2 regions of the Paenibacillus sp. V4I7 genome follow, and region 2 is predicted to be linked to the other one. Evidence: riboswitches for the same ligand, from Rfam matches in the RefSeq annotation. Region 2 holds a riboswitch; the other holds the start of a gene.

Region 1 (11,156 bases), 4.5 Mb from region 2:
CAGTCAACTGGTGGAAACCGTCGAGTGTAAAGGGGATGACCTGTTTTTCGTTATTTTGGTTGGACATCTCAATGATAATTTTGTTCTCACTTTCCGTACAAACGACGTTGAAATTCGCTGTATTCCCCTGAATGTCTTCCTGCCAACTGCAATTATAGCTGCTAACAAAGCTTTTCATTTTCTCATTTCCCCTTATCCTATGATTTGTGTTCTCATTCTCGGTAAGGTCTGGAATCTCGATTGACGCTGCTATTAGTTCTGCAGCAGCTTCCTGTTCTATCGTCGCTGGATGCGAATCCTCGAGCAGTTCGAGCAACGCGGCAGGCTCAATGCCCGCCACGACAGCTTCAGCCTGATTGTCTTCACATTTTTCTACGGGATGTTCGTGTTCGATCACACTTGGCTTATCCTCGAATTCGATAGGAGTTTGATCCTCTGAATGTGCCGTAAGGTCTTCCTTGCTAGCCGAAGGTGCAACGCCGAGATGGGGTTCTGCATGAGTTTGGATCATTTCAATTAAACGGACGGGGTTGAAAGGTTTCATTAAGTAACCTTTAGCCCCGGCTTCAAGCGCATCGAAAATCAAATCCTGCTGATTGCTGGCCGAGCAGATCAACACGACGGCGTCGCGATCGAGCTTAAGAATTTCCTTAATGGCATCGATGCCATTCATTTCAGGCATCGTTAGATCCATCAGGACGATATCCGGAATCAGTTCTTCATACAGCTTAATAGCTTCTCTACCGTTAGTCGCTTCTCCAACCACTTCATAACCATTCTGCTTTAAGCAATCGGCAGCCATTTTGCGCATGAATTGGGTATCATCAACAATAAGAAATCGGTAAGACATCCTAGTTCCCCCTTAGAATTGGATTGCTGTCAATCGATCGTTTTTAACACTTCTTCGACGGTAGTGATGCCTTCACGAACTTTGAGTAGCCCATCGTACAATATCGTTTTGTAGCCGATTTGCACTAAATGGTTTTCGATTTCCTGGATCGGACGTTGCCCAGTAATGAGCTCGCGCAGCTTTCCGTCAATAAGCAGCACCTCCTGTAGGGCAACCACACCTCGATAACCGGTATCGTTGCATACTCTGCAGCCAGTCCCTCGAGTCACGGTTAATTTGCCGCTGATCTGGGTGGATACCAAGGTTCGGAAATTGCCGATAATTCCTTTTCCGTTCTTCTGATCATCCGAATGCAGAACTGCATGAGCTTCAAATAGCTTGATTTCATCTTCGGTAGCGGGCAAGGATTGAGCGCATTGACGGCATATTCGCCTTACCCAACGCTGAGCCACAATGCAGGAAAGCGAAGCGCTGAGCAGGTGCGAGTCTTTATTCATGTCCATCAGCCGGCTTATAGTCTTGACTGCACTGCTGCCATATATGGCACCGAGCACAATACGGCCGGTGAGGGTCGTCCTTATTGCCATTTCAATCGTTTCCGCATCATGGATATCACTGACCATGACGACGTTCGGATCCTGACGCAATACCGACCGAAGCACATGAGCAAAAGTCAGGCCGAGCTGTTCGTTCACCTCCACCTGTGTAATTCCCGGCATTCTGAGCTCTATTGGATCTTCGATGGTTATGATTCTATGGTTTTCGTTTGTCAGTCGAGTGAGGATCGAATATAACATGGAAGTTTTCCTGCTGCCTTCCGGCCCGCAAATCAAGATCATGCCGCTTGGCAGTCCAAGCGCTTTTTCGAATTTTTGCAAATTGGTTTCACTGAACTCAAGCTCGGAAATGGCTAGTTGAGGTTCAGAATTATCTGTCAAGCGAAGAAATAGGCTTTCGCCGTTAACACTTGGCAGGGTGGATACGCGTATATCCAACTGCTTGTGGTCAACCTTAATCTGAAAACGGCCGTTTTGTGGCAGCCGCTCTTCAGAGGCATTTAGATTGGCTAGAAGTTTGATGCGTTTGAACAACGTTTCATGCATGTGTTTAGAAAGCGTTTTCTTATTTTTGAGCGAACTGTCAATTCGGTATTTGACTATAAGCCCGTCTTCATGCGGTTCGATATGAATGCCACTTGCTTGTTGATATACGCCGGCTTGAATGATTTCATTCAACGTTTCTACGGTTGTATCGACACCATAATATCGGTTGATGGCTTCTTCCATTTCGATTCGCATGGCTATAAACGGTTGAACACTCATACCCGTCGCCATTTGAATAGCTTTAATCGCCTCTTTATTTAAAGGGTCGATCATGGCCACCTTGAGTTTACCTCCGGCGCAGCTGATTGGAACGAGATGATACTTCCTGGCAATCGATTCATCTATGAGCTGGACTGTAGGAAGATCAAATATCGTTTCGTTGAGATTTACGACAGGTACGCCTAGTTGGAACTCCAGCGCCTCGACGAGCTGACGCTCGGTGATAAACCCAAATTCGGTCAGTATCCCCCCGAGCTTTTTTGGGTGACGCGTCTGTTCCTTAAGCGCCTGATCGAGCTGCTCCTCCGTAATAACGCCATTCATGACTAGAAGTTCGCCAATGCGCATGTGCTCCTCCTTACTGAACGTATCTATTTAATGAAAAATAAAAAACCAAGCTGCTAGAGCGGCCCGGCTTTCATGCCATCGTATCTCGATGGGTTAGAACCGTGGCTTTGCGTCCCCGGCTTTCGCGCGGGTTTGCCTTTTATCATTCACTTGGATTACAGGATTCGTCTAACCATATAATTCGACATGAATAATAACATTCTGTAAGTTTATTTAAATTCCTTCCTTGCACTAGTCGTACTATTTTCCTAATTTTCAGCATTTTTTTTTGGTTCGGATGTAGGTCCAGCCTAAAAAAAATCCTGCCTTTCAAAGCCTATGAATTTATGGGAATGACATAAAACAAGGGGTTTTCTCCTAAATGATGGAATAGCGTTATCACTTTATACCCACAATAAATAGTAGGAGAACTATAAGAGAAGGTGTCTTTTGGCATGAAAATGAGTTATCTAAATTGTTAGAAAATTGGGCTTTTTGGTGGATACCTAAAAATCAAGTCGAATTCTATGATGAAAGCATCACAACGAATTCCAAGCGGAACATCGCATCTGGAATCTCGACAAAGGCAAAACCGGTGAAAACCGGCGACGCAAAGCTATAGGGGCTAACGCACGACAAAACGTGTCAAGCCAGCCAGCTGCCGAAAGAGGAAGGGCGTTTGTTTTGCTGTGCATATACAGCAGCAACCCCACCTTTCGGGAAAGGTGGGGTTTTTATTTGGCATAAGGGGGTCAAGACTGTTTGAGGCTGGTGAATACGAATACGGGCGAAACGATAGCCCAGCAGGTGATGGAGGCCAAAACCTTTGGTCGCAGACTACGTGGGTTGCTCTTTACAAAGCGACTTTCCAGCGGGTTATGCCTTCACATCGAACCGTGTAGATCGGTACATACCTTTTTCATGCAATACGCGATTGATGTGGTTTATCTGGATAAACAGCATCGTGTCGTAGGCGTAGAAGAGCAGTTGAAGCCGGGACGCGTTGGCGCTGTATTCAAAGGAACGACTTCAGTGGTGGAACTTCCCGCAGGCAGTATCGGCCTTACCCGAACGACCGTCGGTCAAACGGTCCAATTTATTTAAAAACCGAGGAGGAAATTAAAATGAAAAACAAAATCAAAGGTCTTTTAACAGAAGAGCAAGGACAAGGGATGACAGAGTACGGATTGGTTCTGGGTGTAATTGCGGTGGGTGTAGTTGGCATTCTGTTTGCATTAAAAGGGAATATTCTTACACTCTTCAACAGAGTGAACAATGATGTCTCGAATGCAGCTACTCGCACTTAATAAAATCAGCCTTCTTGTATGGAAGGGAACTATATGATGACAGCTAAATTAGTAGACTTGTATACAAATGAGCAAGGCCAAGGTATGACAGAGTACGGCTTGGTACTTGGCGTTATTGCGGTGGGTGTAGTTAGTATCTTATTTGGTATAAAGTTGGAGGTTTACAGCCTCTACGATAAAAGTGTTCGCGTCATCGAGCAATCAGCCAGAACAGTAGGACTTCTCGATTAAAAAAGGAGTGAAATGATTAAGGTGAGCAAAATCAAAAATCTTTTGGTTGAAGAACAGGGTCAAGGGATGACAGAGTATGGTCTGGTTCTTGGGGTTATCGCGGTTGGTGTAGTTGGTGTTTTGTTTGCACTGAAGGGTAATATTCTCACACTCTTCAACAGAGTCAACCAAGATGTAGCAAATGCGACTAATGGTACTCCATAATAACAGCGGTTGTCTTTTATATTAACGCTCCAATGAAGAGGGTCTTACGTTTTACGGAACGTAGACCCTTTTTATAAAAACATTCTTGGGAGGCAGGTATGGTTGTAGTTGACAGTTTGCTCATTATCATTCTCGCCATCTGCGTATTCACCGATCTGAAGTCACGCAAGATTTACAATGCAGTCACTTTACCAGGCACTGTAATCGGTTTCATGCTGCTAAGCGCATCTGACGGCTTTCCTGGTTTTGTGGATGGTGTACTAGGCTTTGTTGTGGGGTTCGGTATCCTTTTGATTCCATATCTGTTAGGAGGAATGGGTGCCGGCGACGTGAAGCTGCTCGGGCTTGTCGGCGCATTCAAAGGCGTAACATTCGTGCTGCTTGCTTCCGTCTACATGGCATTAATCGGCGGTGTGATCGCACTTGCACTCCTCCTATTACGTAAGGGTGTTATCGAGAGACTCAAGCAAGTTATTTTCTCGGTAGTGCTGCTAAGATATGGGATGAAAATATCTTCTGCTATGAAAGATGACGCCTTTACGGCAGCATTTCCGTATGGTGTTGCGATTGCAGGAGGTGCGGTATTAAGTCTTTGGCTTAGAGGGTGGGGGATTTTATGATCAAAGATGAGGGAGGGCAGTCGCTGACGGAGTTTGCCGTTATTCTTCCTATTTTTTTATTGCTGGTATGCGGTATCTTCGATTTCGGCCGATTGATGTATGCCTATATGAACATGAACAACGTTGCACAAGAAACGGTGAGGTTAGGCGGATTTGATAGGACAGATTTAGAAATCGAAACGTTCGCTAAAAAGTATGTGCATCTTGGCGATTCAAACTTACTTAGAGTTGACATCTCGCCAAAAGAGCCCAATCGCCATTCCGGCGACTATGTTACCGTTACCTTGGAATACCCATACACGTATATGACACCCATTATTTCTAAGCTGCTTCCGGCTCCGACCGTTAAAGCCGCTTCAACGATAAGAGTGGAATAGGGGGCTAGTCATGAAACTTAGTTTGATTATTGAAAAGCTAAAGCGCCTCATGGTGCGACAGGATGGAAATGTCGCCGTACTGGCGGCATTCGTATTGACTGCATTATTGGGTATGACGGCGGTCGTAATAGAAGGAGGTAAGGTATATGTCGTCAAAATGCACCTCCAGAAGATGGCGAATACGGCCGTTCTGTCAGGTGCACAAGAACTGACCACGACGGAGAATAATGTTCGCGATGTTGCGAATCAAATTCTAAGCATCCATGGAGAAACGGCAAGTTTAATCGATTTATCTGTCACCATGAAAGACAGGACAACCGCCGTTCTGAAGAAAGTTGTGGATGTGCCTCTGGCCAAAGTGATTGGATTTGATAAGGTGTCAATCAGCGTGAAAGCAACGGCGAAGATTGAGGCCATGGGGGCTGCTACTGGAGCGGCGCCGATTGGCATCGATGAATCCGTACAGCTGCATTATGGTCAAACCTATCGCCTTAAAGTTGACGAAGCGGAGGCCACGACCGGTAACTTCGGTATCATTACACTGGGAACTAAAGGCGGCTCCGATACCTACGAGATAAATCTGACTAATGGTTATAAAGGAATGGTCTCAGTCGGTGATGTGATCGATACGGAAACAGGGAATAAAGCCGGAGGGACACGTGATGCTGTACAGGCAAGAATAAATAGGAGCCCTTACACACCTGGTGATATGAGTCACCTCGATGACCCGCGTATTCTGCTTGTCCCGGTGTATAAGCCACATAACTATACGGGTGGACAAATCAAAAAGATTGAAATTACCGGATTCGCCTACTTCTATCTAAGCGAACCCATGGATTATAACACGAAAGAAGTCATAGGCGTATTTATCCAAAGACCCGGCATAGGATTTGTTAAACCAGGGGCAGTAGACCGCGGTGCATATGTTATTAAACTAACTGAGTAGGTGGCATGACAACCATGAGATCAAAAATCATTTTTATTGCGGCACTCATAATGGGACTAGTAACAACCTTTCTTTTCTTTAACTATATGAAGCAGTACAACCAAACGACGACAGTAAGCGAGAACATGGTCGAAGTTGTTGTCGCTAAGCAGCAGATTCAGAGAAATCAACAAATCCAATCCGGTATGCTTGAAGTGAAGATGGTTCCCTCCCTGGGTCTACATCCTCAGTCGATGAAGTCAATAAAAGAAGCAGAAGGCAAATTCGCAGACGCTTCCATTGAGACAGGAGAAATTCTTCTCAGTCATCGTGTTAAAGCAAGTAAAGATGAAGCCGCTATCGTAGCGAAGAAAGTACAGAACGGATATCGTGCTGTTTCGGTAGGCGTTAATATTGTGCAATCGGTCTCGAATTTGATCGAGCCGGATGATTATGTGGATGTTCTAGTTACGATTCCTCCGAAGGAAGGAATGGATAAGCAGCTTGAGGCATCCACGGTACTGCTCAGTAATGTACATGTCCTTGCAGTCGGCAGACGGATGGTCGAAACAGACAAGGAACACCCCTATGCGGAATATGCCACTGTAACCGTAGAAGTAAAGCCGGAAGATGTACCGAGACTTGTTAACGCAGCTGATCGTTTTAAAATTGGCTTAGCTTTATATTCAAGAGTCGTTCCTGCAGCTGAGAAGAAATAATATTTAACGTTAAATACCAATGAATGGAAGGAGGCAACTCTCATGTCCGATGAAGAACAAACTGTTGTAGAGCAAGTACGGAGTAAGCGGGGAGAAATGATTGCCATCTGCAGCGCGAAGGGCGGCATAGGAAGGACAGCGCTGGCTGTTAATCTTGCTGTCGCCTTATCCAAGAACTACTCGAAGAGCAACAACATTCAAATCTGCATCCTAGATGCGGATTTTCAATTCGGTGATGTATGTTTAGCCATGGATCTCCATCCTACGTTCACCATTAAAGATGTAATGGACAGTATCGATACCATGGATAAGCACACGTTGGCGAGCTACCTGATTAAGCATAACAGTGGGGTGAAGGTGCTGGCCTCGCCGGATCGTCCCGAATATGCAGACCTTGTAACTCCAGACAATCTGGACAAGGTGTGTGATTTACTGCTTTCACAATATGATTATGTCATTGTAGATACACTTTCCGGGTTTTCAGGAAAAACATTGCAAGTAATCGAGAGAGCGGACTCCGTATTAATGGTTACAACCCTTGAGATGACAGCAATAAAAAGCACCAAGCTGATGATGGAAACTCTTATACTGCTTGGACTGCGGGATAAAATGAAGCTTGTCGTGAATCGGTCCACCATGGAGAGTGTGATTAAAGTCTCCGACGTACCGGAGTTGCTGAATGAGGAAATGCCTTTCTACGTGCCCAATGAGTTCGAACTGGTATGTCAGTCGATGAATGACGGCATACCGGTTGTCTTGAAGAATAGTAAATCGGACGTTGCAAAATCGGTGTACAAGATTGCAGAGCAGCTCATCCAGCGACGTGAAATCAGCGTATTTAAGCCAAAAGAGCCTTCGTTCATTCGAGGAATCCTGCATCGAGCGATAGGGAGCACATCCATTTTTTAAAGAAAATGAACCCAACTGGAGGAGTCCATCATGAGTTTACTTGAGAAACTGCAGGCGAAATCGGGGTATCAGCAGCTTGAAGCTGCGCAAGCGGAATCTCAGGACGCACCAGTCGCAGCGGAGAAATTGGAGAAGAAGGATTTAATGGCCACGTTCCGCCGCATCCGTGGTACGGAGCAGCCGCAGAAGGAACAGCGCGAGCAGATGAGCAAGCAGCATGAATTGAAGAATCGGCTGTACAAACAGATTTTCAGTGAGCTAAAGGATGACAATGTCGAGGAAATTATTCCGAAGCTCGATGCCATGGCCGTCGAGATCATGAAAGAAGACGACTCCTTCCGGGGGAAGGTGGATCGCAAGAAAGTCATTGATGAGCTTTCCAACGATTTGACCGGGTTTGGACCGATAAATCCGCTGCTCTTAGACCCTGATGTTTCTGAGATCATGGTGAATGGCCCGAATCAAGTGTATGTGGAGCGTAAGGGAAAGGTTGAATTGTCTTACGTACAATTCCGTGATGACGAACATGTCATGAACATAATCGACAAAATCGTCGCGCCGATTGGACGGCGAATAGACGAAAGCTCTCCGATGGTGGATGCGCGCTTGCCTGATGGCTCCCGTGTGAACGCCATTATTCCTCCGCTCGCGCTTAATGGACCGACTGTTACCATTCGTAAATTTTCCAAGGATCCATTTACCATAGAGAACTTAATCAACTTCGGCACGGTTACGCGGGAGATGGCCACTTTCCTTGATGCGTGTGTAAAGGCGAAACTCAATATTTTTGTCAGCGGCGGTACGGGATCAGGTAAAACAACGACACTCAACGTGCTCTCATCCTTCATTCCGAGTGATGAGCGCATCATTACCATTGAAGATGCAGCCGAGCTGCAGCTGTGGCAGGAACACGTTATTTCGCTCGAATCGAGACCTGCGAATATCGAAGGCAAAGGTGCCATTACGATCCGCGATCTAGTAAAGAACTCGTTGCGGATGCGCCCAGAGCGAATTATTATTGGGGAGGTACGGAGCGGCGAGGCGCTGGACATGCTGCAGGCAATGAATACGGGTCACGATGGATCGCTGGCAACAGGTCACTCAAATAGCCCGCGCGATATGATCTCTCGTCTGGAAACGATGGTGCTTATGGCCGGGATTGATTTACCGATAAAGGCGATCCGGGAACAGATTGCGGGCGCAATTGACCTAATTATTCAACAGTCCCGACTGAAAGACGGTTCACGCAAAATTACGCACATCACCGAAGTACAGGGCATGGAAGGCGATGTCATCGTGCTGCAGGATATTTTTGCATTCGAGCAGTATGGTTTGGATGAGGATGGCAAAGTGATTGGCAAGCTAAGTCCGACAGGGGTACGCCCGAAGTTTTATGAGCGACTTGAATCATCAGGTATTCAAATTCCTTCCTCGGTGTTCTTTGAAGCGGGGTGGCCAAATTGATTTGGATGCTGACAGTGATGGTGCTGTTGACCGCACTGCTCTTATTTTCAGCGATCTTTCAAAGCTTGTTTCATTCAGACCGACGGTTGAACCGCAGAATGAAGAAGATTCTCGAACTTGGAGACAAGCAGAAGCTTGGGAAACGGAAGTTTAATCTTCTTATTCAGATGCAGGTTTACCGCCGTCAAGTGAAAGAGAAGATGTTAACCAAGAAAAAAAGTGAAAAGCTAGAGCAGATCATATCGCGCTCTGGAGTAGCCATCGCACCTGAAGAGTATTTGATGTTCCAATGGATTGCTGCTTTGCTGTTGTTTGCCCTGCTGCTGCTGATAACGAGTAATCTTGGTTTCGGCCTTATAGGCTTTGTAATGGGTTATTTATCTCCAAGACTCTGGATCAAGAAGAAAACGCGGGAGCGAATCAAGAAATTTAATGATGGGCTAGAAGATATGATTATGACAGTTATCGGCTCTCTTCGTGCGGGATTCAGCTTTGCGCAGGCGTTGAAGACAGTCGTTGATGAATCGGAAGCGCCGATCAAAGATGAGATAGAAATTCTGCTGAAGGAAATGCAGTACGGCACAAGTATGGAGGAATCGCTTGAGCATTTAAAAGTAAGGATGCCGAGTGAAGATTTGGACTTGTTGGTTCAAGCTGTGCTGATTCAGCGGCAGGTGGGTGGGAATTTAGCCGTGGTCCTTGATACAATTGTACGTACGATTCGTGACCGCAATAAAATTCATCGTCAAATCAAGACCTTAACGGCACAGGGGAGAATGTCAGGTTGGGTAATCGGGCTGCTGCCATTCGGGCTTTCCGTCATTTTATATCTCATCCAGCCCAGTTACATTGGAACGCTGTTCACGCATCCGATTGGGCTTATGCTTATAGGCGGAGCTGGCGTATCGATGCTCATCGGGCTTTTCCTAATTCGTAAAATGACGACCATCGAGGTGTAGCCTGAATGATGATGTATGTGACCTTTTTCTTAACGATCTTACTATTGATCCAGTTCTTGTTCTCATTAAAAAAGGAAAAAAGCGCAAAAGTTAAGCGTCGTTTATCCATGATTACCGATAAGGAAGCAGCGGCGGCTCGCGCCCTCGAAGATGAGGAGAAGAAAGAGCTGAACGTGATACAACGCGCTATGCGGAGCATATGGCTGCGGATGAAACGCAGATTCGAGCGCAAGAGCGGGATGCGGGATACCGGGATTGAGCTGAAGCTGCTGCAGGCGGGTAATCCTTTTGGCATGGGGACATTCGAGTATCGACTCATGCAGATTATGATGATGATTGCCATGCCCATCATTGGTGTAATCTATAGTTTATTAATTAAACCGGATATTAGCGGTATGCTGCTGGGCGGATTGTTCGGATTTCTGATAGGTACAGTCCTGCCATCGTATTATTTGAGTGCCAAGACGAGACAGCGCAGCAAGAAAGGTCTCCGTGAACTCCCTGATATATTGGATTTGCTTACGGTCAGCTTGGAGGCCGGGTTAGGTTTTGACTCTGCACTCCACAAGCTTGTATTGAAATCGGAAGGTGTCGTTTCGGGGGAGTTCCATCGCTGTTTGGAAGAGATACGACTTGGCAAGACACGGCGTGAAGCGCTGCTCGGAGTTCGTGACCGGCTGGTCATTGAAGAAGTACGCGTGTTGATCAGCTCCATTCTTCAGGCGGAGAAACTCGGGATCGGTATGGTACAAGTGCTTCGCGTCCAGTCACAGGAAGTGCGAGAACAGCGTAAACAACGCGCGGAGGAAGCGGCGATGAAGGCTCCAATTAAGATGCTGTTTCCTCTGATATTGTTTATTTTCCCGAGTTTGTTTATCGTTCTGCTTGGACCGGCGGTCATTCAGTTTATGACGACTTTTAAGTGAGTACATTAGCGTTACA
Region 2 (11,156 bases):
TTCGATGGGAATCTTTTGGAAGAACAGGAATACCACCTATTGAGGCACGCTGCCTATTGGCCCGAAACACTGGAAACGGCCACTAAGCAATTGGCGCCGAGCATACTCTGTCATTATGCTTTTGAGCTAGCTTCGCTTTTTAACCATTTCTACAGTGTTTGTCCGGTTTTAAAAGGTAGTGAAGAACGCATTGCCCATCGCCTTTGGATCACGCAAGCGTATAAACAGACCATGCATCAGGTACTGGAAGTACTTGGTATGCCGACGCCAAAACGATTGTAACCGGAAAAGCGATCGCATTTACCCTATGCACTCGCCGAGACACTGTCACTCTTGCGCATACCTCGGAAGTCGGCGTTGTTCGCATTCGTCCTTAAAAATGCAACATAAGCTTTCTGATCTTGATCAAATGCGGTACAATAGGGATATTCGTGCCAATTTGAATGATTCAGGAGGCTTTAACCACAATGACAGAAAAAGATATCGACACACAAGCTCCAGTAGATAACGAACAAGATCAAGAACGCGAACAGGCTCAGATCATTATGACTTGGTTTCAGCACATTCAAGAAGTAATGAAAGAACAATTTCCCGAATATGAAGTAGATGGACAAATCGGCAATAATCCGACTTATGGTCCAATGTTTGCTTTCACACTTAAAAATGATGAAAAGTCCACATCATGCGGATTTTTCTTAAATGAAATTATGAGAAACTTCCAAACGAATCCGAATGCGGGGCTGTGGTTATCGTCCTTCTTCGTAGACTTGCTGAGAAGCCCGGAAAATCATCCGCTGCCGAATCCTCCACAATCGGAAGATGAAGCCAAAGAACTGCTGGATAAACACATTGTTCCTTATTGTGCGGCTACCGTGCGAGAAGAATTCCCTGATCAAAAGATCTATGTGGACTTGGAGCTTCATGAGGAGCATGGTCCAGTCCTAGAGGCTGGATTCGTAGCTGTTGAAGACGGCAATAATACGTGTGCGCTTCCGCTGCAATATTTAATGACGTTATATTTATTGAATCGTGACCCGGCAGAGCCTTTAATTCAAGCGATGTATCGGTTGTATGAAGAAAATAATTTAGGTCAATAAAATTTAGAACTAAACAGCCAGGAGGGCTTCCTCCTGGCTGTTTAGTTTGATTTTAGGGAGCTTATAGCGGAATAGTTACCTATCTACAAACGGCGATAATCCTCATAGCTTCTAATAATAGGAAGTGCAGAGATGGAACCAAACTTCACATATTTCATCGCGTGCGACGTGTTAAAAAGCACAACGGAATCGCTCGGACGCAGCCATCCGCTATCGCAGAGGGCGAGCAGACCTGCCCAAGTTGCCGAGCCTTCGGGGGAGGAGGAGATGCCCAATGAGCCCAAGGTATGCGTGGCTTCGGCAATTTGGCTCTTGGAGAGAGCGATGGCTGTGCCGCCGCTTTGTTCCACAATCGACAGGATGAACGCCAAGTCTGGCGGATTCGGTACGCGCATACCTGTCGGACTAGCTTCTACTCCGGCAGCTTGGGCACTTTTAGCTTGGCTGCAGGCTATGCCATCTACAATTGGCTGGCATCCCTCTTCCTGCACGCAGACGAATCTTGGCATGGGACCGTCAATCCAGCGGAGTGCTTTGAGCTCCTGGTAAGCTTTCCACATGCCAATAATACCGGAGCCGCCGCCGGTTGGATAGATGATAACGTCGGGGAACGTCCAACCAAGTTGTTCGGCGAGCTCAAGTCCCATTGTTTTCTTGCCTTCTACACGTCCGGGCTCCTTCAATGTGCCGACGTTAACCCAGCCTTGATCTTGTTTACCCGCTTCAATGATTGCTGCTGCATCATGAATGAAGCCGTCGACGAGGAAGGTGGCAGCTCCATATAACGGACATTCGTCCACGATTAATGGCGGGCAATCCATGGGGATAAAGACAGATGCCTCGATCCCTGCACGCCCTGCATAAGCGGCTAATGCGCCCGCGGCATTTCCATTGGATGGAACGGCCGCTTTCGTCGCTCCTGCTTCCTTGAGCAAGGAAACAGCGACGGAGAAGCCCCTCGACTTAAAGCTCCCCGTAGGGTTCTGCTCTTCTCTCTTGATCCATAACCGTTTAATAGGCAGCTTCTGCTCCCATTCCTGCATGCGCAAGAGTGGCGTCCAGCCTTCGCCTAAGGTGACGATACAATCAGGGTTACTCACTGGAAGCAATTCTTTATATCTCCACATCGATGGGTAGCGTGTTTGTAATGCTTCCTTCGTTAACGTTCTAGCTATGTGCTCCAAGTCGTAATCGACCAATAAAGTGCCACCGCAGTCGCATTTCATTTCTTGATAGCGAAAAGGGAGCCTTGCAGAACATCGTGAGCAATAAAGCCCCAATCGGTTCATCTCCGGGCCTCCTCAAAGTTTTCAATAGGAAAACTATCGTAGTTTTAATTTGAGTTTTGCTATTGCAAACTCTTATTTAGACTATTACCAAGAGGAGAAGAAGGAAACGGCTTGTGTCTTTTGATTTATTTTATTTTCGAACTTATTTCTCCGATTCATTTATTTGGTTTGCTTTTGTGAAATGACTTTATCTTGTGGAATATCGACTTATCCTTCAGTTTCAAAAATAGCTCAAGCATAGGAGCAAAATTAACCTCAATAATCCAAACATTTCCCTCTTTGTCAAAAGCCATATCAATCCCCATCGTACGCACCCAAGGATAGAAAGGACCTAATTTCTGAGCGGCTTGCAAAGCAACTTTATCGAGCTGTGAGAGGAGGTCGGCAGCCGGCATCGTTTTGAGCACCGAATTTTTGAGCGCATGCTCCACCGATACAACCTTGCCGCTGCTCATACGAATATTCGTTACGATAAAGCCCTTTCCGGCCACTTTGGCTAGTTTACCGGTCACTTCCCAAGGCGAATTTAGGCGGCGCTGCACCATGACTCTGAGATCAAAGGGCCGGTCATTCACCGTGGCAAGCGGAATTCGCTCCTGAATGATGTTATTCTTGCCCGCTTTCTTTTTGATATAGGCGTTTAATTGGGTATGCTCTGTAAAATTTTTCTTTGTAGCGCCATCCTGCACCTCATATGTGGAAGAATCCATCTTTTTGATCCGAATGACACCATTGCCCCCATAGCTCCCAGTCGGTTTAATGATGACCTCACCGTATTTTTTTATCATGCGCCAGAAAGAGCTCTCTCTCAGCCAGGCTGTTTCTGGAAGATTCACATGAAGTTTAGACGATTTCCGCAGCAGCTTATATTTGGTCCATTTGCTTGTGTTTAGTTTATTCATTGAATTTCGCTTCTTGCTTGAGAATAACTAGATCATGTTCTTCAACCCGGAGCAGTTGATTGCGTTCATCAACGAAAACCACTTGAGGTTTGAGGTTGTTAATTTCTGTTTCATTCATAAGTCCCATACTAAGAATAATTACGAGATCGCCTGGAGCAAAAAGATGGGCAGGGGGACCATTCAAACCGATCTTGCCGCAGCCTTCCGGCGCAGGTATCGCATATGTTTTCCACCTGGTGGCGTTTCGCAGGCTTGTGACTTGAACCATTTCATAGGGTAAAATATTCGCTTTGCGCATCAATAAACCGTCTATGGTAATGCTTCCCACGTAATCCAAATCGGCTTCCGTTACCGTCGCACGGTGGATCTTCCCTTTACACATTAGTCGCTGCATATGCAGTAGCTCCTTTATCATCACATAAGGTATTCATCACAAAGTATGACTAAGGTCGGCATCCTGGTGTAGGTTAGAAGCCTATTTCCAACGAAAAATGGGTAAATGCCACGTTGAATTATGGCTGTGATATACTAATTAAACGATTATATGTAAACCTTGGGTAGATGGGAGTGAAAAGTTCTGCAGCCTATTCTGGTTATGAGGACAGAAGCAGAGGGTTCAACTAGTGCGGTCAATGCTGCTAGGAGCGGATATTTCCCGGGGAACCGCACAAAACGACAGGATATGAGTACAACAAGAAGCATCCGATTAAGCTTACTCGGATGCTTCTTTGTATGGATGACCGGTTCAATGGAAAATAAAAACAGAGCCTCAGCTGCGCTTCATCCTATTAATTTAATGCCGCTAATTAATATCAGACTTGCAATAATTGTGCGCAGAATATTGGTCGGTGCCTTGGTGGATAGCATGCTGCCGATAATGACGCCGGGAATGGAACCGATGAGAAGATTGAGGACGAGTGTATAATTCACATTCCCCATACTTGCGTGCAGAATACCTGCTGTTGTCGCAAGGAAGAAAGCGTGAGCGATGTCTGTTCCTACGAGCTGAGCAGGGATCATACGGAAAAAGTAAAGCATCGCAATGGCATACAGGGAGCCAGATCCAATGGATGTAAGCCCGACAACGAAACCCAGTACAGCACCAATTGTGATGGTTAGTCCTCGTTTCTCCTCCAAAGATTTGAGCTGCCAGCGATTTTCTTTGATCTTGTGGCCGAAGAAAACCTTAAACAAGGTTGCAATCGCTACTAGAATCAAGACATAACCAAGGGCATGCTTAATAATGATCTCCTGATTATGAAAGAACGAATTGAATAATTTCAAAACAATAACGGCTGCGATTACACCTGGAATACTACCCATAGCTAACATTTTAACCAGCTTGAAATCAATCGTTTTCTGCCGCCAATGCTGAATCGTGCCAAAAAGCTTTGTAATCGAATTATAAAGAAGGTCTGTTCCCACGGCAATTGAAGGATGAATACCAATCAGGATCAAAATAGGGGTGAGCAGCGAAGCTCCGCCTACACCAGTCAATCCGACCATAAAACCAACCAATACACCCATAAATAAAACTGTTAAAGTCATGTTGTCATGTCCCCAATCTAATTACCCACTAACCATATTGGATTAATTTTATTACAGAGAAAAGCATTATGTAAAGGAAATTTTTTAACTTGCTTATTATTTGACTTCATCATGCGCTGAGCATGCTATTCATCCATTCTGGAATCAGTTACAATATATGGATGTGAAAAAATCAGCATGTAGGGAGGGGACATCCATGAGAAATCGAACAACGGTTATGGTGAGTATTGTTTTGGCGGTATTAGTGTCGTCTATCGATACCACGATTGCGAATACCACCATGCCGATTATAGTGAAAGAAATTGGTGGCAATGACCTGTATGCATGGGCATTTACCTCTTATATGGTCCTTTCTACTGTACTAGCTCCACTAGCAGGCAGACTTTCTGACCTATTTGGGCGGAAACGTATCTTTGCAGCAGGTATACTTCTGTTTCTTTTCGGATCTGTTCTTTGCGGTTTATCTCAGAGCATGCTGCAGCTGATCCTGTTCAGAGCCATTCAAGGGATTGGTGCAGGGGTGATGATGCCTTTTCCTGCCATCATTGCGGGAGATATTTATCCAGTGGAGCAGCGAGGTAAAGTTCAAGCGTATTTTACCGGGATGTGGGGGTTATCTGCGATTTTAGCGCCTCTACTGGGCACGTTCTTCGTTACCTACCTGAGCTGGCGGTGGATTTTTTTCGTCAATATACCGGTATGTATCATTGCACTTCTTGCCTTGCAGCCGTATAAGGAAGTGTATCAACCGAAGAAAGCAGTGGTCGATTATGGCGGAGCTATTTTGTTTGCCTGTGGAATATCCTTATTGCTGCTTACAACAGCAGTTGAGCATTATAGCTACATCTATGGTGCGCTAGGGGGGATATTTATGATTGCTTTCTTTTTTTATGAGAAAAGACATCCTGCGCCAATTGTTCCGTTAAACCTACTTCGCAATCGTCCGGTGGCCATAATGATTGCAAGCTCCTTTCTCAGCTGCGCGGCTCTCTTTGGGACTTCTAGCTTCATTCCTCTCTTCTTGCAAAATCAAGGCTACTCGTTGTTTGTCAGTGGTATTGCTCTTCTGAGTACATCCATTGGGTGGATGGCCGTTGCTGTGCCTGGTGGAAATTGGGTGCTTCGCTATGGATATAAACGGCTTTTAGTTATAGGTAATATGATACTCGTTATTACAGCAGCCTTATTTTATTTCATACACGAAGGTACTCCATTCTGGTACACGTTTACCGCACTAACGGCGCTTGGTCTTGCTTATGGAATAATTTTCACCATTACTACAATCGGTTCACAGCAGCTTGTAGAAGCGAACCAGAAGGGGATTTCCACCTCGCTTCAGCTCTTTGCACGGAATATTGGAACAGCGGTCAGCGTAACCATCATGGGGGCAATCCTTACTAAATCCAGCGTCTTTTATACGGGTATTCACGGCATGTTCGTATTTGGACTTTTGGCAAGCTTACTTTCATTGGCCATGCCGTTTGCTATTCGCTCGGTGTCCAATCTGAAAAGCCAGAAGACGGAGTAACATCCGCATTCTGGCTTTTTTCATAAAGCATTTGGACTAGCATTATCATCATGGATCATATAACTCTTTTCAAATAGCTCGGCTGTAAGTGGAACAGATAATAAGTATCCTTGTATATGTTGACAACCAACTCTCTCTAAAAAAGTGAGCTGTTCATGAGTTTCTACACCTACAGCAATGACACTCAATTTTAAACTATATGACATGGCCATAATAGCTTCAATGATAGAAGAATCAGAAATAAAGGTAGAGATGTCTTTAATGATCGATTTATCAATTTTCAAAGTATCGACTGGATACTTATGTAAATAACTTAAAGAAGAATAACCAATTCCGAAATCATCGATGGAGATTTTAACTCCCTCACGCTTTAAAGCATAAAGCTTTTCCATACAGCTGAGGCTGTTATTCATCAATGCACTTTCGGTAATTTCAAGTTCTAAGTACTTTGCTTCCAGCTCATTTTGATGCAGAATATCAAGAATCATTGTCACCAAATCTTCTTGATGAAACTGAACAGCGGATATATTGATTGCAATAGGAACAGGCTCCATACCTGCAGCTTGCCATTTATTCATTTGTACGCAGGCCGTTTGTAATACCCATTTTCCAATTGCAATAATTTGTCCGGATTCTTCTGCAATAGGAATAAATTCCTTCGGCGAGACGCTTCCTAACTCATGGCTATCCCACCTAAGTAAAGCTTCAACGCCGATGATTGTGCCGGTAGGAATATGGAATTTGGGTTGGTACATCAGGTAAAGCTCATTTTGTTCTCTGGCTGTCCGAAGGGATTGTTCACAGGCACTTCTCCTCGAATGAATGACACTCAGTTCCTGTTCATAAAAATGATAATGGTTTCCTCCACGTTCTTTGGCCCGATACATCGCTTGATCGGCATTTTTCAGTAAAACCTCCGGATCTTCTCCATCGATAGGATACAAAGAGATACCAATACTGGTGGAAACAAAAATATTTCGCCCGTCGATTTGGAAAGGAGCTTCCAATTGTTGAATGATTTTCTCCGCTTGCACAGCTGCTGACTTCCGATTTCCGAAAGGGAACAAAATCACAAATTCGTCGCCACTTAGTCTGGAGACAATGCTTTGTGCAAACAAGCTTTCTGAGAGCAATGCGGAGAACTTTTGCAAAACAAGATCTCCTAAGTGATGGCCTAAGGTATCGTTGATGTGCTTAAACCGATTTACATCAAGGAAAAGTAGCGCTAAGCTTTGCTTATGTTGTTTGGCGTTGTTTAACGCATCATGGAAAAGCTGATTGAACTGGTTGCGATTCGGCAAACCTGTCAGAAGATCAAAGTAAGCTAGCTGCTGTATCATTACTTCAGATTTCTTTTTTTCAGTCAGATCGCGAAGATAAGCTGTATAGACAAGCTTTCCTTTATACGGAGTGCTCGTAATCGTTATTTCTGCCGGAAATACGCTGCCATCCGATCGAAATGCTTTCAATTCGATTCGCTTACCGATAATCGTCTCGTCTTTAGCCGTGAACAGCAGATTTAAGAAGGTTGTCTCCTGGCCATCTTTTTCAAAAAGAAAATCAATTAACGTAAGCCCTAGAGCTTCTTTGCGTTCGTATCCAAAAATGGCTTCTGCCGCAGGATTAAACGCAATGATCTTCCCACTTGAATTAAGCAACATGATACAATCGATAGCAGACTCTAAAAGGGATGCTTTGAGTGCTGTTTGGTTAGTAAAGGATATGTAAAGAGCAGTTATTGAAATAATGAACGTTAGCAGTATGAGGTAAATAGGATAACTATCTATTAGCGTAAGATGCATGAATCAACCTCATTTCGTATAAATAAAAAAGTTCATCCCGAATGAAAGGATGAACTCCTTGACTCGGTAACCTGTCGTCCATAGCATCCAATTAGGGGTGCCTTAGGTCATGGCTTTGCGTCGCATTGTTTCCAATGGTTTGCTTTTGACGATTCTATATATGTAGTTCAAAAGGCACTAGTTAATGATGTAAAAAGCTTATATACCAGTTAATACGCCTCATTATAATTAGTTAAAAATGACGTGTCTATAGCGGTATTTACATATAATTAGCGAAAAATGTCGAATTCAACTAAAAAAAATTAATAATGCTAATTTCTTAAAATTTCTATAGTTCTAGAGATGGATAGGTGAGGTTTAATGAGTATATCAAGTCAAGTTCGAGGCATTATTTTTGATATGGATAATACACTGCTGAGGTCTAGCATTAATTTCCAAATGATGAAAAAGCAAGTGGCGGACTACCTTACAGAGAATGATTTACTGCCAGTTGGTTTCCCGATTCAAGAGCATACCACATCAACCATGATTGAGCATGTGAAAGCGAATGGGATACCTGAAGAGTCCTATAATGAAGTAATGAATATGGTCGTTCAACATGAACTAATAGGCATGGAGGGTGCAGGACTGGAATCCCATGTTTCCGAGCTTCTAAATGTTTTAATGACGGGCTATGTCCTGGTTATTGTTACAAATAATTCATACAAGGCCGCAGTACATGCGTTGGAAACGACTGGAATTCATCCATACTTTGATTTGATCATCGGAAGAGAGCAGATGAATGCCATGAAACCATCTCCCTCCGGGTACTTAGCCGCTAAGCAGCATTTTCCACAAATTCTTGAGAACGAATGGATATCGATCGGTGATTCGTGGATAGATGGCAGAGCATCCGTTGATGCAGGAGTTCCCTTTATCAGCTATGGGCCAAACGGACATCTGATGAAGGAGAAGGGAATCACCCCTATAACGCATATTGACAGCTTGCTTAAGTTGTTAGATTATGTGTAGATAATGTAAAACGAAAGTAGTGAATAAAGATGTTAGTGAATGTGAAATTCCGACTTAACGAAATTGAAATACAAGAACTGCTGAGTTACAGCGTTTTCCCCGATCCGGAGGCGCTGCAACCTGTCATTGAGCGTTATGAAAATGATGCTAATCTATGGTTGTTTGGATATGAATCCGAAGGTATCTTGGTGGGCATCATCGGCTTTGAGCTCAGTGATAATCAGGAGATGACGATCACTCATCTGGCCGTTGAACCGGAGAGCAGAGGGGTAGGCTTTGGACGGGGAATTATCCTTGAAATTATTGAAGATATGCACCCTGTTCGAATCGTGGCTGAAACGGATGAAGAGTCAGTCCAATTTTATCGGAATATTGGGTTCGTTATTCGCAGCCTTGGGGAGAAGTATCCCGGTGTTGAGCGTTTCCTATGTACCTATGAGGTAGAAGAAGCGGAAGAGGATTAAAGCGGCAGGTATGGATAAAATTATTGCTGAGAAGCAAAGACAATTAGACGAATGGGCGAAAACGAACAAAAAATAAGCCTTAAATAAGGAGAGAGCTGCATTCCACGCTTTGGCGTAGGTTGCGGCTTTTTCATTCTCCGAGCAACATCGGTAAGATTACTTTTGGGCCTTGGACTAAAGTAAGTGTCATGTTAGGAGGCTTTTCGCATATATTGTGTTAGATTATTAACTTAAAAAAAAGACTGAAAGCGATTTCGTTTCGTCATTTTAAGTGACAAAATTCACAATGCTGACAAGCTCAGATCCGTTTGCTGTCGAATGTGCAAGCAAGTTTCCTAAGAAATAGGAGGGTGCAGAGATGCTGCATATAGTCGTTTGTATTAAGCAGGTACCTGACTCTAGAGAAATTCGCATTGACCCCAAAAATAATACGTTAATTCGCCAAGGTGTCCCAAGTATCGTGAACTTCTATGATATGCATGGGCTGGAAGAGGCGCTCCGTATTAAGGATGAACAGGGGGCAAGGATTACAGTAGTCACAATGGGACCTCCGCCAGCGGAGAAAGGATTAAAGGAATGCATCTCCCTCGGGGCAGACGATGCTGTGTTGGTGACGGATCGCGGCTTCGCGGGAGCGGACACGCTGGCGACATCGTACGTTGTTGCCCGAACCATCCGTAAAATTGCTGAAACGTGGGGACCGGTGGATATCGTTTTTTGCGGCAAACAAACGCTGGACGGCGACACGGGGCAAGTTGGGCCAGGCGTCGCATGCCGATTGGATTTGGAACAGCTTACTTATGTAAACAAAGTTGTTGATGTGGATGAAAAGCGGCGAAAAGTTCGTGTGCATCGGCTCTTGGAAGATGGCATAGAAGTCGTTGAGACAAGCATGCCGGTGCTGATCACGGCGCTGAAGGAACTGAATAAGGTGAGACGAGCATCGCTGCCCGGTATGATTCGGGCTGCGCGTTATAAGCCGACTGTTTGGACGACAGCTGATTTTCCGGATCTTGAAAGAGCGAAAATCGGGCTAAAAGGCTCACCAACGATCGTAGCCAAAACATGGGTGCCCGAGATAAAAGCGGTTAAAACGCACATGATCGCGTTTGATTCACCAGAAGAAGCCGCTGCTCAGCTAGCCGATCAGCTCATGACGAAAGAGATGCAGACTTTGTTAGACTGGTCTTCATGAAAGAAAAGCAGGGGTACTACCTAAACTCTGAATCACCGTTATGGGAATGGAGGAAGACACGATGACAAATGAACAAACACACGACCAGCCTGAAGCGTCGATGCCCGATTGGTCGGCATATCGGGGGGTATTAATCGTTGTAGAGCAGCGAGATGGAGCTGCGAAGAAGGTTTCCTGGCAGCTGCTGGGCGAAGGCAAGAAGCTGGCCACGAAGCTTGACGCGCCGCTCATGGCGCTTGTGATCGGTGAGAATGTGGCTCACCTCGCCGATGAAGCCGTGCATTACGGCGCGGACAAGGTGTTCCTATGCGAAGCACCTG

The links. A riboswitch is a leader RNA that binds a small molecule or an ion and turns the genes downstream of it on or off. The one in region 2 is predicted to bind cyclic di-GMP.
Region 1: it holds a riboswitch for cyclic di-GMP, as region 2 does, so the genes downstream of both, QFZ80_RS30005 (DUF192 domain-containing protein) here and QFZ80_RS09490 (putative bifunctional diguanylate cyclase/phosphodiesterase) in region 2, are expected to answer to the same signal.

What each region holds. Positions count from the first base shown of each region.
Region 1 is NZ_JAUSZD010000002.1:6,372,206-6,383,361, reverse strand. It holds partial or broken gene QFZ80_RS30015 (response regulator) at 503-850, opposite strand; gene QFZ80_RS30010 (GspE/PulE family protein) at 880-2,520, opposite strand; cyclic di-GMP riboswitch class I at 2,575-2,667, opposite strand; cyclic di-GMP riboswitch class I at 3,075-3,165, shown strand; gene QFZ80_RS30005 (DUF192 domain-containing protein) at 3,271-3,603, shown strand; gene QFZ80_RS30000 (Flp family type IVb pilin) at 3,624-3,806, shown strand; gene QFZ80_RS29995 (Flp family type IVb pilin) at 3,840-4,037, shown strand; gene QFZ80_RS29990 (Flp family type IVb pilin) at 4,059-4,241, shown strand; gene QFZ80_RS29985 (A24 family peptidase) at 4,340-4,861, shown strand; gene QFZ80_RS29980 (TadE family protein) at 4,858-5,238, shown strand; gene QFZ80_RS29975 (pilus assembly protein TadG-related protein) at 5,249-6,184, shown strand; gene cpaB (Flp pilus assembly protein CpaB) at 6,199-6,882, shown strand; gene QFZ80_RS29965 (CpaE/TadZ family protein) at 6,925-7,791, shown strand; gene QFZ80_RS29960 (TadA family conjugal transfer-associated ATPase) at 7,822-9,255, shown strand; gene QFZ80_RS29955 (type II secretion system F family protein) at 9,261-10,214, shown strand; gene QFZ80_RS29950 (type II secretion system F family protein) at 10,220-11,140, shown strand.
Region 2 is NZ_JAUSZD010000002.1:1,852,019-1,863,174, forward strand. It holds gene QFZ80_RS09455 (arginine--tRNA ligase) at 1-282, shown strand, start outside; gene QFZ80_RS09460 (hypothetical protein) at 468-1,097, shown strand; gene QFZ80_RS09465 (threonine synthase) at 1,181-2,386, opposite strand; gene QFZ80_RS09470 (YheC/YheD family protein) at 2,542-3,288, opposite strand; gene panD (aspartate 1-decarboxylase) at 3,281-3,682, opposite strand; gene QFZ80_RS09480 (sulfite exporter TauE/SafE family protein) at 4,069-4,836, opposite strand; gene QFZ80_RS09485 (MFS transporter) at 5,033-6,364, shown strand; gene QFZ80_RS09490 (putative bifunctional diguanylate cyclase/phosphodiesterase) at 6,385-8,166, opposite strand; cyclic di-GMP riboswitch class I at 8,229-8,320, opposite strand; gene QFZ80_RS09495 (HAD family hydrolase) at 8,527-9,177, shown strand; gene QFZ80_RS09500 (GNAT family N-acetyltransferase) at 9,219-9,641, shown strand; gene QFZ80_RS38925 (DUF3502 domain-containing protein) at 9,652-9,717, shown strand; gene QFZ80_RS09505 (electron transfer flavoprotein subunit beta/FixA family protein) at 10,000-10,836, shown strand; gene QFZ80_RS09510 (electron transfer flavoprotein subunit alpha/FixB family protein) at 10,898-11,156, shown strand, end outside.